Regions from separate parts of the Acidovorax sp. GW458-11-26-14-TSB4 genome, predicted to be linked through region 1. Evidence: predicted binding sites of a transcription regulator. Region 1 holds the regulator's gene; the other holds the start of a gene.

What was found. The regulator FNR, encoded in region 1, switches genes on or off when oxygen is low (the NO sensors DNR and NnrR bind a similar motif). The targets are predictions, from matches to a motif close to TTGATNNNNATCAA.
Region 2: the regulator FNR is predicted to act here: its motif matches at 3,619-3,632, upstream of azu (azurin).

Annotation. Positions count from the first base shown of each region.
Region 1 is NZ_JBWKYR010000024.1:18,978-26,069, reverse strand. It holds gene AC07X5_RS28250 (putative bifunctional diguanylate cyclase/phosphodiesterase) at 1-805, opposite strand, end outside; gene AC07X5_RS28245 (cyclic di-GMP phosphodiesterase) at 802-2,130, opposite strand; gene AC07X5_RS28240 (sulfite exporter TauE/SafE family protein) at 2,426-3,163, opposite strand; gene hemN (oxygen-independent coproporphyrinogen III oxidase) at 3,166-4,548, opposite strand; gene fnr (fumarate/nitrate reduction transcriptional regulator Fnr) at 4,992-5,711, shown strand; gene AC07X5_RS28225 (histidine phosphatase family protein) at 5,724-6,326, opposite strand; gene AC07X5_RS28220 (MBL fold metallo-hydrolase) at 6,304-7,092, opposite strand, start outside.
Region 2 is NZ_JBWKYR010000005.1:278,758-285,849, reverse strand. It holds gene AC07X5_RS13880 (acyl-CoA dehydrogenase family protein) at 1-324, opposite strand, end outside; gene AC07X5_RS13875 (LysR family transcriptional regulator) at 430-1,338, shown strand; gene AC07X5_RS13870 (3-deoxy-D-arabino-heptulosonate 7-phosphate synthase) at 1,339-2,751, opposite strand; gene AC07X5_RS13865 (hypothetical protein) at 2,748-3,002, opposite strand; gene azu (azurin) at 3,072-3,524, opposite strand; gene AC07X5_RS13855 (sensor domain-containing diguanylate cyclase) at 3,721-6,360, shown strand; gene AC07X5_RS13850 (EAL domain-containing protein) at 6,374-7,092, opposite strand, start outside.

The DNA.
Region 1 (7,092 bases):
TGTCGGCGATGAAGATCGCGTCCATGCTCGACTCGAACACCCGCGCCGCCAGGCGCAGGCTGGCCTGCACCTCGTGCTGGCGCGTGATGTCGCGGAAGGAATACACCCGCCCCACGGCACGCCCCTGGCTGAACTGGGGCACCGAGCGGCGTTCGATGCTCATGCCGTTGCGCAGCGTGATGATGTCGATGCTCTCCTGCATGGGCTCGGCGCCGATGGCCGCCAGCCGCTCCATGTAGAGCGGCACATCGGCCACCTGGTCGGCCATGTGGGCAAACAGGGCCTCGTCGTCGCGCCGCACCAGCAGCGGGGCCGGCACGTTCCACAGCTGGGCCAGGCGCTGGTTGAAGGCGCGCACGCGCCCGTCCAGGCTGCAGACCAGCATGCCGTCGGCAGCGGAGTCGAGCGTGGCGCGCAGTTCGGCCAGCAGGGTTTCGAGCTCGCGCTCGGTGGCCTGCTGGTGGCTGCGGTCCACCATGGTGACGAGAAAGGCAGTGCCGCCTTCGAGCCGAGGCACGCGCGTCACGCGCCGCTCCACCGCCACCAGGATGCCGGTGGCATGCAGCACGCTGGTGTGGGAGTGGATGCCATCGGCCACCACCGCCGCGGGCTGGCTCCAGAACACCATGTCCTGCGGCGTCGCGGCCAGCTGGGTCACCGGCATGCCATGCATGTCGGCGATGGACAGGCCCGTCAGTTGCTCGGCCGCCTGGTTCGCGGCCAGGATGTGCAGCGTCTTTTCATCGACGAGCCACACCGCCTCCAGCAAACCGTCGATCCATGCCTGCGGCAGCGGCCGGATCACGCTCCACCCTCTTCGGGGACAGGGGCCACGGCGCGTTCGAAGAAGTAGCAGATGCGCTTGCGCGGCGACAGGTAGTCGAGCGCCTCGCGCGGCAGCTGGGCGGGCTTGAGGCTGCGGCGTATGCCGAGCTCGGGCACCGTCTCCAGATCAAGGATGGGCGCCTCGTCCTTGGGCACGCGCGGGTCGTGCACGATGACCTTGGGGCGCAGGGGGCGCGATGAGTTGACCGAGGCCACGATGGCATAGCGGTCGTTGACCAGCTGCACGATGGAGCCCGGCGGGTACACCCCCATCATGCGGATGAAGGCCCCCAACACCACCGCGTCGAAACGCGCCTTGTGCTGGGCGAAGATGACCGACAGCGCCTCGTGCGGGGTCAGCCCGCCCATGCCGCTGCCGGGGCTGCACAGGCGGTCGTAGTGGTTGACCAAGGCCAGCACCTGGCCGGCGCGCGAAAGGTCGTGCGCCGTGAGCCGCATGGGAAAGCCGCTGCCATCCACCATTTCATGGTGCTGGGCAATGGCCAGCAGCACCGGTTTGCCCAGGCCCATGCGGCCCGCCAACGCCACGGATTCGCGCACATGGCCTTCGTAGCGGGCGCGGTCGGGGGCTGGCATGTGGGGCTGGGCATTCTTGTGCACGTCGGCCAGGCGCAGCTTGCCCACGTCGTGCACCAATGCCGCCACGCCCAGGTCCTGCAGCTCCTCGGCCTTCATGCCCAAGGCCTTGCCCAGCAGCAGGCAGACCACCAGCACGTTCACCGGGTGCAGGGCGCCAGGCTCGCCGACGCCTTCGGAGAGCAGGCGGATCACCGAATCGCCGTTGTTGAGCAGGTCGTTCACGCAGCCGGCGACCAGCACCTCGCCCTCGGTGCGGGCACGCTCGGGGTGGTCCACGACCACCTTTTCCAGCGCCACATAACGGCGCGTGGCCTCGCCAAAGCGCTGGTTGCACTGGGCCAGGGCACGGTTCTGCGCCTCCAGCAACTGGCGCCGGCGGGCGGCGGCTTCATCCACCGCGGCGTCCGTTGGCGTGGCCAGCGGCGCCGGGGCCGTCGCCTCCCGCACGGCGCCTGGAGCGTCGGCGGGCTGCGCCTCGCCGGGGTTGCCCACCAGCGGCAGGGGCAGCTCGCGCAGGTCGGGGTCGCTTTTCTTGGGAACGTAGCGCACCTCGGTCAGCCCCAGTTCGCGCAAGGTGGCAATCTGTTCGGCCGACGCCACCCGGAAGCTGCTCACCGGAAACGGATGGTGCATCCAGCCCAGGTCGAGCTGGATGTACATGCCGATGCGCAGCTGGCGGATATCGATGAGGACGGAGGAATTCACACTAAGGGCATACGTGAGGAAGCATGGCGGCATCTCTGCCACCATTGGTTACACCCATTATCTCCAGTTCTGGACGCATGTCTTGTCCCCCTGTGTCATAGGACATACCCATGGTCACAGGGCTCCGCGAGGCATCGGCCTTTTTACCCTCTGGTAAAAACCCTGCCCCTGGAAGCGGGCCGGAGCGAGGTGCCACGCAAACCCGGTGGCCACGCGCATGCGTAGAAATACGTAGGAGCCACAAAACAACAATTTTTCCGCCCGGACGCGGGCGCGGGCGCGTCCCGCAGCTGTTTCACCGGCACCACAGCGACGGCTTGACGACCAGGTCCATCCACAGCGCCCAGCCGGCCGCTGCGCACAGCAGCCCCCCGGCCACGCGCGTGCCCCAGTCGGCCCGCGCCTGGTTGATGCGGCTGCGCAGCCGCGCCCACAACCAGGGCCCTCCCACCAGCCACAGGCCGCTGCCCAGGGCAAACAAGGCCATGGTGGCAGCCCCCTGCACCGGCCCGCCGCTGAGCGCGGCCACCAGCAGCGCCGAATACAGCAGTCCGCAGGGCATGAGCGCCCAGAGCAATCCGGCAGCCCCCACGCCACCCGCCCCCGCCGTGAGCGGCCGCACGCGCTGCCACACGCCACGCCCCAGATGCTCCACCCAGGCCGGCTGGCGCGCCTGCGCCAGCAGCAGCACACCCCAGGCCATCACAGCCAGGTGCAGAAAGGTCCACACCGGCTGCAGGGCCGCCGTGCGCTGGGTGAGCCAGGCCAGGCTGCCCATGGCCAGGGCCGCCACCACGCCCAGGCCCGCATAGCCCAGCACCCGCCCGCCATGGAAGGCCACGAGCCGCCCCAGGGCCGGCGAGGTACCTGGCTGGGCAAGCCCTGCCCCACCCGTCCCGGCCCAGCGCACGGGCTGCTCGCCCGATCCACCCTGCCCCACCAGCGCCCCGCAAGGTGCAGCGCACATGGCCAGGCAGTGCGGGCCACCGGCCAGGCCCATGAGCAGCGCGGTCCAGCCCAGCGTGGCGAGCATGGTCAGATGATCCGGGAGAACCGGGCGCGGTTGCGGTCCGCCTGCAAATAGCGGTCGAACACCATGGCGATGCCGCGCACGAAGAACCAGCCCATGGGGGTGACGGTGATGCCCTCCTCGGTCACGCTCACCAGGCCCTGCTCCTGCAGACCGGCCAGTTGGGTGAGCTCGGCCGAAAAGGTGCGGCGAAAGTCGATCAGCCAACCCGCCTCGATGGACTCGAAGAACAGCTCGCCCTGGCACATCAGCGCCATGATGACGGCGCGGCGCACCAGATCGTCGCGGTTCAGCGCCAGGCCGCGCACCACGGGCAGGCGGCCCTGGTCCAGCAGGTCGTAGTACTCGTCCAGGGTCTTGGCGTTCTGGCTGTAGGTGGCGCCCACCCGGCCGATGGCCGAGACCCCCAAGGCGATCAGGTCGCAATCAGGCTGCGTGCTGTAGCCCTGGAAGTTGCGGTGCAGCCGCCCCTGGCGCTTGGCCACCGCCAGTGCATCGGTGGGCAGCGCGAAATGGTCCATGCCCACATACACATAGCCCGCATCCATGAACTGCTGCAGCGAGCGCGACAGCATGGCCACCTTGGAGGGCGCCGCCGGCAGCTCGGCCTGCACGATGCGCCGCTGCGGCTTGAAGCGCTCGGGCAGGTGGGCATAGGCATACAGGGCAATGCGGTCGGGCCGCAGCGCCTTGACCTGCTCCAGCGTGCGATCAAAGGACTCGGGCGTCTGGCGCGGCAGTCCATAGATCAGGTCCACATTGACCGACTCGAAGCCCAGGCTGCGCGCCGCTTCGACCAGCGCGAACACCTGCGCGGCCGGCTGCATGCGGTGCACAGCCCTCTGCACGTCGGCGTCGAAATCCTGCACGCCAAAGCTCAGGCGGTTGAAGCCCAGCTCGGCCAGCACGGCCAGGCGCTCGGCCGTCACGGTGCGCGGGTCCACCTCGATGGAGTACTCGCCACCCGGTGCAAAGGCAAAGCTGCGCTTGAGCACGGCCATCAGCTCGCGCAGCTTGTCATCCGACAGAAAGGTGGGCGTGCCCCCGCCCAGGTGCAGCTGGCTCACCACCTGGCCGGTGCCGCAGTGGGCCGTGTGCAGTTCCACCTCGCGCGCCAGGTAGCGCAGGTACACATCGCCCCGGTCGTGGTGCTTGGTGATGATCTTGTTGCAGGCGCAGTAGTAGCACAGCGACTCGCAGAACGGAATGTGCACGTACAGCGACAGCGGCAGCGCCTTGCCCGGCGTGCCGGCCTTGCGCTGGTCCAGGGCCAGCACATAGTCGTTCTCACCAAAAGCCTCCACGAAGCGGTCGGCCGTGGGGTAGGAGGTATAACGGGGGCCCGGCACGTCGAAACGGGTCAGGAGTTCGGGCGTCACAGCGGTCATTTCGGGGGAATTCCTTATTGAGAACCTGCTGACGCCTTATTTCGGGTCGCGTTGGGGTGCAATCGGGATGAGTGCGGGTGCAAGGTGCGCCGCATGGGCCCATGCCCATGCAAGCGACTTGCGCCCACAATCGCCCGATTTCACCCCAACCCCTCGGGCAAGTGCCTTGTCAGGCGGTCTGCGTCGTTGCAGCGCTTGCCAATAGCTGAACTATTGGCTGCGCACTGCGCCTAGCAACCCATCCTGACAAGGTACTTGCGCGACCCGAAATAAGGCGTCAGCAGGTTCTTATGAACTTTGCCGCAGCTCCCGTCCCCCGTCCTTGACCTGGATCAAGTGTTGAAAGGCCCACAGGGCCCACAATTTGATGCATGTCAGCCACCACCACGCTCCACCCTGCGGATGCGATCCGTTCGCTCCCCCAACCTGTTGCTGCTGCGCCCATGAACCCGCTCACCATCAAAGTCGCCTGCTCCAACTGCAACCTGCGCGAACTGTGCATGCCCGTGGGCCTGAACGACGCGCAGCTGGAACGCATCGATGAGATCGTGGCCACGCGGCGCAAGGTCAAGCGCGGAGGCACGCTGTTCCGCAATGGCGAGACCTTCACCTCGCTGTACGCCATCCGCACCGGCTTCTTCAAGACCTGTGTGGCGACCGAGGACGGGCGCGACCAGGTGACGGGCTTCCAGATGGCGGGGGAGATCATCGGCCTGGACGGCATCGTGAACGACCACCACACCTGCGACGCCGTGGCGCTCGAAGATGCCGAGGTCTGCGTGATGCCGTTTGACCGCATCGAGGAACTCTCGCGCGAGGTCACCGCCCTGCAGCACCATGTGCACAAGATCATGAGCCGCGAGATCGTGCGCGAGCACGGCGTGATGCTGCTGCTGGGCAGCATGCGCGCCGAAGAGCGCCTGGCCGCCTTCCTGCTGAACCTGGTGCAGCGCCTGCATGCGCGCGGGTTCTCGCAGTCGGAGCTGGTGCTGCGCATGACGCGCGAGGAAATCGGCAGCTACCTGGGCCTCAAGCTCGAAACCGTGAGCCGCACCTTCTCCAAGTTCGTCGAGGAAGGCATCGTCGAGGTCAAGCAGCGCCATGTGCGCATCCTGGATACGGACGCGCTCAAGCGCATCGTGAACTCGCAGACGTGTAGCTGAGCCGTCAGGCGTTCAAGCCTGGACCTGCAGGCGGGCCAGCACCTCGGTCTTGCCGCTGCGGTCGGCCCGCAGGATCAGCGCCTCGCCCGAGCTGGTGTTGCTGCTGGCCAGATCGGACAGCACGAACATGTGCGTGAACCAGGCCTCGAAGCTACCGCCCCGTGCCGAGGCGGCCACCAGCGCCTGGCGCAGCTCGCGCAGGTGGCTGGTACCGGTGGTCTCCGGCGCGCCGCGCGGCGAGCCCAGCGCGGGCCACACCTGGGGCGCGGCGAATGCCAGCGTGGCACTGTCGATGCAGCGGCACCACGGGCTCGAAAGCACCTTGGCCGGCTGCAGCTGGCGCTCCTTGAACCACGCCCCCGTGCGCCGCGCCTGCTCGCGCCCCTCTTCGCTGAGGTTGCGCTGCGTGCTGCAGTCGCCTAGGCGAAACCCCGGTGGATCGAAGGTGCCGGGCGCCAGCGCATGGCGGAATGCGGCCACCACCCCGCCCTTGCGCAGCAGGGCCTCGGCCTCGGTGTCCTGGGCGGCCCAGGCATGCAGCGTGGTCCACGCCAGCCCTGCGCCCAGCAGGGCGCGCCGGCCAACCACCGCCTCAGGCTGCGGGCTGGAAGGCATAGCCATTGCCCGATACAGCCATGCGCCCGAATGCCGGGAACGGGAAGTGGAAGCCCCCCAGCATGGCATTGCTGGCGGTAATGCGCTGGAACACCTCGCGCCGCACCTTGCGCGCGGCCTCGGCGTCCATGTCGAAGGTCACGGCCCAGTCAGGGTTGCGTGCGAACAGGGCCGGCACATTGGTCAGGTCGGCCACGTAAAAGAAGTTCTGGCCGGCGGACTTGAGCTCGAACAGGGTGTGGCCCGGCGTGTGCCCGTAGGCCGCCACGGACTGGATGCCTGGCGCCACTTCGGTGCCCGCGCCGAACTGCACCAGCGTGTCGGCCGGCATGGTTGCAAAAGTGCGGCGCACGTTCTCGAAGGCGCCCTTCATGCCTGCAGGGGCGGCCGCCATGCGGGCATCGTCCATCCAGAAGGCATGCTCGGCAGCCGGCACCAGCACCTTGGCCTTGGGGAAGGTCAGCGCGCCCGCCTTGTTGCGAATGCCGTTGATGTGGTCGCCGTGGTAGTGGCTGATGAGCACGGTGTCGATGTCATCGGCCTTCAGGCCTGCAGCGGCCAGGCTTTCCAGCAGCTTGCCGGTGGTAGGCCCGCCGAACTCGCCCAGGCCCGTGTCGATCAGGATCTTGCGCCCGCCTGCGACCACCAGGAAGGGGGTGTAGGGCACGTCGATGTAGTCCGTGGGCAGGCCCTGCGAGGTGAGCAGCGCGCGCACTTCGGCCAGCGGCGCGTTCTTCACGAACTCCTCGCCCAGCGGGCGGCGCGT
Region 2 (7,092 bases), on a different contig from region 1:
GCCGAACTCGCTGAAGGCCAGCCGCTCCATCTCCACGTAGGCCGGGTGCTTGTGCACCGTTTGCCGGTCGATGCCGGTGCGCGTGCGCAGCGACAGGGTGGGCGGGTTGCGGTCGGCGGTGCCGGCCAACTCGTCGAGCACGCCGCCCGCCAGTGCGCCCAGCCGCTCGAAGTGCGGGCGCATGTGCGCCAGCAGGTCGGCCGGCAGGTACAGGGCCAGCAGCCGGTGCAGCTCGGTATCGCTGGCGTAGAGGCTGGCGCCATGGCGGTCGGGCACGGGGTGGCTGGGGGCTGCCGCATCGGGTGGCGAAGAGCGGGTGGGCATGGCGTGTCTGTCTCCTTTGCCGCGATTCTTGGCTGGTGATCAATTTCTGTCTAATATTGATTAGGTCTTGTTCATTCCGATTTGAATATCATTGAAGGGTTTGCGATGGAACTGCGCCACCTGCGGTATTTCGTCGTCCTGGCCGAGGAACTGCACTTCGGCCGCGCCTCCCGGCGCCTGGCCATCTCGCAGCCGCCGCTGAGCGTGGCCATCCGCCAGCTGGAGGATTCGGTGGGCGCGCAGCTGTTCGAGCGCAGCAGCAAGGCGGTGCGCCTCACGCCCGCGGGGCAGGCGCTGCAGGCCTCGGCGCACAGCCTTCTGCAGGCAGCGCAGGAGGCCGCCACCGAGGCGCGCCAGGTGGCCCAGGGGGCTGCCGGCCGCCTGCGCATCGGCTTTGTCGGTTCCATGCTGTACCGCGGCCTGCCGCAGGCGCTGGGGCGCTTCCAGGCCGCCCACCCGGCCGTGCGGGTCACGCTGACCGAGCTCAACTCCGCCGAGCAGATGACCGAGCTGCTGCACGACCGGCTGGACCTGGGCTTCGCGCACACGCACCGGGTGCCGGCCGAGCTCGACTGCCGCCTGCTGGTGTCGGAGCCCTTCGTCGCCTGCCTGCCCGCAGGCCATGCGCTGGCCAGGAAGCGCGCGGTGGCGGTGGGCCAGCTCAAGGACGAGCCCTTCGTGCTGTTCTCGCGCAGTGCCTCGCCCGACTACCACGCGCGCATCCTCTCGGTCTGTGCCGACGCCGGCTTCTACCCCGAGGTGCGCATGCAGGTGCGGCACTGGCTGGCCGTGGTGTCCCTGGTGTCCCAGGGCATGGGCGTGGCCCTGGTGCCCGATGCCATGCGGCACTGCGCCCTGCCGGGCGCGGTGTTCCGGCCGCTGGCCGGCTCGGGGTGGCAGTCCGAGGCCTACGGGGTATGGCCCGCGGCCTCGCGCAATGTGCTGGTGCCGCGCCTGCTCGAGGAGCTGGGCCGCCCGCCGCCGCCCCTGCCGTCACCACCCCGGTCCGGGTGATCAGGCGCCCACGGCCAGCGCCAGGTCGTCCACGTGCACCATCAGCTCGCGCACGCCGCGCAGCGCGGGGTATTGCTCGCGCACGGGTTCCCACTGCGGTGATTCCAGCAGGGCCTGCCAGACAGGCTCCAGGTCCCCCACGTCGGCCTGCCGGCCCTCGGCCAGCGCGCTGGCGAACGCCAGGCTCTGCGGGGCGCCGAGCAGCTGCATGCGGCTGGCGGCGGCCAGCAGGTGGGGCGTCTGCGGGGCGGGGGCGTCGGTGCAGTAGAGCACCGTGGCCGGCAGATCGGTCTCCGGCCCGTCCAGTGCGCTCAGGGAGGCGCCGCGCAGCAGCACTTCGCCCTCCCGGCAGAGGAAGGTGTACACCGTGCCCGCGTCGGCATGGCCGAGCAGGCGCAGGCCGCGCCGCAGGCGCGAAAAATCACTGGCCACCGCATCCACCGAGGCCTTGGCCTCCAGCAGCAGGCAGACGTCCCAGGCCGGCGGCTGGCCTGCGGTGCCCGGTGCCTGGCGCAGCAGCACGGCATCCCACTCGCTCTTGGCGCGCTCGGCGCTGGCGGGAATGGAGGGCGGCACCCGCAGCGAGGTCACCACGCGCCAGGCACCGCCGGTGCCGTCTGCCCTGTCCAGCCGATGCGCCAGGGCCTGCAGGGCCCGGGTGGCCAGTGCCTCCATGGCCGCACCGCGCTGTTGCGCCGTGTCGCCATAGGCGGCGGCCTCGGCCGTGCCCGGGCGGGGGCCCTGCCGGTCGCGCAGGCGCTGGTAGGCCTGCACCTGCGGGTCTTCTTCCAGCGCCGTGGAGCGCTGCAGACGGGCCAGTGCAGGCCCGTCCAGCAGCCGGGACAGGCCGCGCTGCAGTGCCGCATCTCCGGCAGACGGTGCCATGGCCTGCACGGCCTGCGCCGTATCGCCGAGCGCAGCCCACTGCGCCGAATCCGCCTGGGCGTGCAGGCGCTCCAGGGCCTCGCGCAGCGCGCCGGGGCCCAGGTGCTGGCGCCTGGCCGGGTGTGCCACGGCATTGGCGCCCGCGCGCAGTTGCCGGCGGTCCTGCTCGGCATGGTTCTGTAGGTCGATGTACTCCTGCACCTGCGGCACCCGGCCTGCGAGCAGCAGGGCCTGGTAGGCTGCGTCCCCCTCGTCCGTGCGCATCGCCTCCCGGATCAGGCGGGCCAGGGCATCGAGGAACGACTGCAGCGTGGCGGCATCGGGCTGCCGTGCCTCTGCCAGGGCCTGGCGCGCGCGTTCGATGGCCAGGGCCATGGCGGCCGCGGGGCCGGCCTGCGTCCCTGCATCCGGCTGGCCGGGCAGGCGATAGCGGCGGGGCGCCGTGCGCAGCACCTGCGCAAGCAGGGCGGGGCGGGGCACCGCAGGCATACCCTCCCCCGGGTGGGCCGGGTGCTGCGGCAGCGTCATTTCTGGGGCCCTGCGCCCCGGTGGGATTTGCTCCAGTCGTACGGCGTGCCGTCCGGCAGCAGCCTGGCGTCGACGGTGCTCACACCGGCGCGCCCCACGCTGTCCGCGAGTTCGGTGGACAGGCTCACGTGGCGCTTTCCGGCCTTGCGCTTTTCCTCGCACAACTGCAGTGCGGGGACCAGCTGGCCACCCTCAAAGGCCTGCATGGCAGGCATGCCGGGCGCTTCCAGCCAGTAGACAACGATGCTCATGGGTCGGGGGCCTTCCTTCGTGTTCCCAACCCGCGATTCTGACGTGTCGCCCAGCCGCCGGGCGTCCTTTTACTTGGTGAGGGTCAACGTGCCCTTCATCAGGCTGGAATGCCCGGGGAAGGAGCAGAACCAGGCATAGGCCTCGCCCGCCTTGAGCTTGGCCACGTCGAAGGCCACGGCATCGCTTTCGCCGCCGCCGATGAGCTTGGTGTGCGCGATCACACGGGTGTCGCCGGCCTTGACATAGGCCTTGTCCGCGCCTGCGCCAATCCCGTCCGTGGCCGTGGCCTGGGCGTCGGCCGCCTTGGCCAGCACCCAGTTGTGGCCCATGGCCGTCTTGGGCAGCTTGCCCACATGCTTGAGCTTCACCGTGAACTGCTTGCAGCTGGCGGGCACGGCGATGCTCTGCTTGTTGAACTGCATGGCGTCGTTGCCCTCGATCTCCACGTCGCAGGTGGCGGCGGATGCCGGGCCGGCGAGCACGGCGGTGAGCAGCACGGCGGCGGTGTTCCTGGTCATCATCTTTGATTTCTCCATCGGTAAAAAAAAGCGTTTCCGCGCCCGGTGCAGAGGCCGGGCATGGAGGTGAGTGGACCACCGGCGGCCGCCGGGCCCCTTGATGTGCATCAAAGGCGCTTGCGCCCTCGTGCAGCAGCAAGCCGGTGAGGGCAGGGGAAGGCCCGGTATTTCGGGGCCCTGGCTTGCGCTAGCATGGGCCATGGCCGAGATTTCCCCACCCGCATCCGTGAGCGCCGAGCCTCCCGGCCGCAGGCTGCGCGCGCTGCTGATCGTGGCCAACATGCTGCTGGCCTTGCTGCTCGGGGCCCTGGTGCTGTGGGTGCTGTCTTCTTCGCGGCAGAACCACGAGGAGCGCGCCCGCACCACGGCGGAAAGCCTGGTGGCGATCACCGGTGCCAATGTGGGCTCTGAACTGGGCCTGATCGATGCGGTGCTCAGGATGACGCTGGACGACCTCCTGCGCAGTGGGTATGGCTCGCGGATGGCAGACGACGACATCCAGCGCCTGCTCGATGACCGGCGCATCCTGCTCGTGGGCGCCGAGGGCTTTCGCCTGGCGGACGAGAAGGGGGCGGTGCGGTGGGGCAACCTGGAGGCCGGGGCGCCGGCGGCCGACATCTCGCACCGAGCCTTCTTCCAGCAAGCCCGGCAGGCCACTTCGGGCGATCCCATCGTCTCCCGGCCCGTGGTGTCGCAGATCTCGGGCAACTGGGTGATCGTCATCGCGCGCCCCTTGCGCGTGAATGGTCAGTTCGCAGGGGTCCTGTACGCGACCATCCGGGTGGACCACTTTGCACAGATGTTCCACGGCTACGAGCTGGGTGAGCGCGACGCCATCACGCTCAGGACGCGGGATCTGCGTTTCGTGGCATGGATGTCGCCCGGGAACGAGGTCCACGTCGAGATCGGATCGACCCAGGTCTCCGACGAGCTGCGGGCTGCCCTGGCGAACAAGCCTTCATCCGGGGTCTACACGGCCGCTTCCGCGACCGATGGAGTGGAGCGGACCGTCGCCTACCGTGAAGTGCAGGGCTGGCCGTTCATCGTCTTTGCAGGGCTCAACAACCAGCATTTCTTCCAGCCCCTGGCGCAGGAGGCTCGCACCCTGTCGCTGATGGCGGGGCTCATGTGGCTGCTCAGCTGCGCTGCCGCCATCGTGGTCTACCGGCTGGGGCAGCGCGAACTGGGCACCCTGCGCGCCCTGGAGGCGCAGAGCCGGCGCACGCAGATCCTGCTGCGCGTGGCCGGCGATGGCATCCACATCATCGACCAGCAGGGCCACCTGGTCGAGATGAGTGAATCTTTCGCGCAGATGCACCGATCCTCCCGGGAGGTGCTGCAGGGCCGGCATGTGTCCAGCTGGGATGCCAACCAGAACGAAACAGCCATCCGCGGCTGGCTGGCCAAAGTGCGTGATGGTGACCGGCAGCGTGTCGAGGTTCAGCACCGGCGGGCGGACGGCGAGGTCATCGACGTCGATCTGCACTGGCATGCGGTGGACATCGACGGGCGGTTGCTGATCTTCGGCTCCGCCCGGGACATTACCGACAGGAAGCGCCTCTTGCAGCGTGTCGAAGAGTCCGCCGCGCGCATGCGCGACCTCTACGACCATGCACCCTGCGGGTATTTCTCGCTCGATGCCGATGGCTGTGTCGTTCACATCAATGCCACCCTGCAGCAATGGCTGGGCAGCACGCCCCTGGATTCCCATACCCGCTTTGGCGAGCTGCTGCACGGAGAGCACCGCCAGCGCTTCCATGACCACTTTCTCATGCTCACCCTGCAGGAGCGGGCGCCCGAGATCGAGGTCGAGCTGGCGCCGCCGGGCGCCGCGCGCCGCTTCGTGCGCATCAACTCCACGGCCGTGCGCGATGGACAGGACGGGCAGGGCGACTTCCTGATGAGCCGCACCGTGGCGGTCGATGTGACGGCGCAGCACGAGGCGCTGCGCCAGGTGCAGGCCCTGCTGCACGAACAGTCGGCCATGCTCAACAGCGACCTGGTGGGCATGGTCAAGCTCAGCGGCCGCACCATCACCTGGAAGAACGCCGCCATGGAGCGCATGCTGGGCCGAGGGCCCGACGAGCTCGAGGGCGCCGAGGTGCAGACCCTGTATGCCCGTGGCGAAGACTACCGCCACGTGGAGGAGGCCGCCGCGCTGCGTCTGCGCCAGGGGCAGAACTACCGCACCGACGTTCGCCTGCAGCACAGCAGCGGAGAAGCCATCTGGGTGGACCTGAGCGGCGTGCGCCTGTCGGACAGCGAGACCTTCTGGATGGCGGTGGACATCTCCGCGGCCAAGCGCGCGCATGCGCAGATCACCCATGTGGCCTTCCACGATGCGCTCACGCAGCTGCCCAACCGCCTGCTGCTGGTGGACCGCCTGCACCAGGCCCTGGCGGCGGCGCAGCGCGCCGGCCACGAGGTCGCAGTGTGCTTTGCCGACCTGGATGGGTTCAAGGCCGTGAACGACCGGTTCGGGCACGATGCGGGCGACCAGCTCCTGGTCGAGCTGGCCCGGCGCATTTCCGGCAGCATCCGCGCATCGGACACGGCGGCGCGCATCGGGGGCGACGAGTTCGTGCTGGTGCTCAGCCCGGTGGCGGGCGACGAATGGCGGGCCGTGCTCGATCGCTTGATGCAGGCCGCCTGCCAGCCCGTGCACCTGCCGGCCGGCGGCGCGCCCGTGCAGGTGGGCATGAGCATCGGGGTGGCGCTGTCGCAGGGCCGGCTCGATGCGCAGGAGCTGCTGGCCGAGGCGGACGAGGCCATGCTGCAGGCCAAGCGCTCCGGCAAACACCGCGTGCAGTTGGCGCAGGCGGTGCAGCCGCTGTCTTGACGCCGCGGGAGGGCTACGCTGGCAGGTACTGGCGCAAGAAGAGTTCGAGCTCGTCGGCCGGCAACGGCCGGCTGAACAGGTAGCCCTGGGCCTCGTCGCAGCCCTGCTCGCGCAGGAAGGCCAGTTGCTCCGGCGTTTCCACGCCCTCGGCCGTGGTGCGCATGCCCAGGGCCTGGGCCATGCGGATGATGGCGCTCACGATGGCGCGGTCGTTGCCGTCATCGCCCAGGTCGCGCACGAAGGACTGGTCGATCTTGAGCTTGAAGATCTGAAAGCGCTTGAGCTGGCTCAGCGATGAGTAGCCGGTGCCGAAGTCGTCCATGGACATGCGCACGCCGCGCGCGTGCAGGCTGTCCATGGTCTCCACGGCCGAGTGCGGGTCGTCGACCGCAACGCCCTCGGTCAGCTCCAGCTCCAGGCAATCAGGCGGCAGCTCGAAGATGGTCAGGATGCGGCTCACCAGCTCGGGCAACTGCGGCTGGCGGAACTGGATCGCCGACAGGTTGACCGCCATGGTCAGCCCCGGAAAGCCGTTGGCGTGCCAGTCCTTGAGCTGGGTCAGGGCGGTGCGCAGCACCCATTCGCCGATCTGCAGGATCTGGCCGCTGTCCTCGGCGATGGGGATGAACTCGGTCGGCGAGATGCTGCCCATCTGCGGATGCTCCCAGCGCAGCAGGGCCTCCACGCTGTGCACCTGGCCGGTGGCCAGGTGGATCTGGGGCTGGTAGTGCA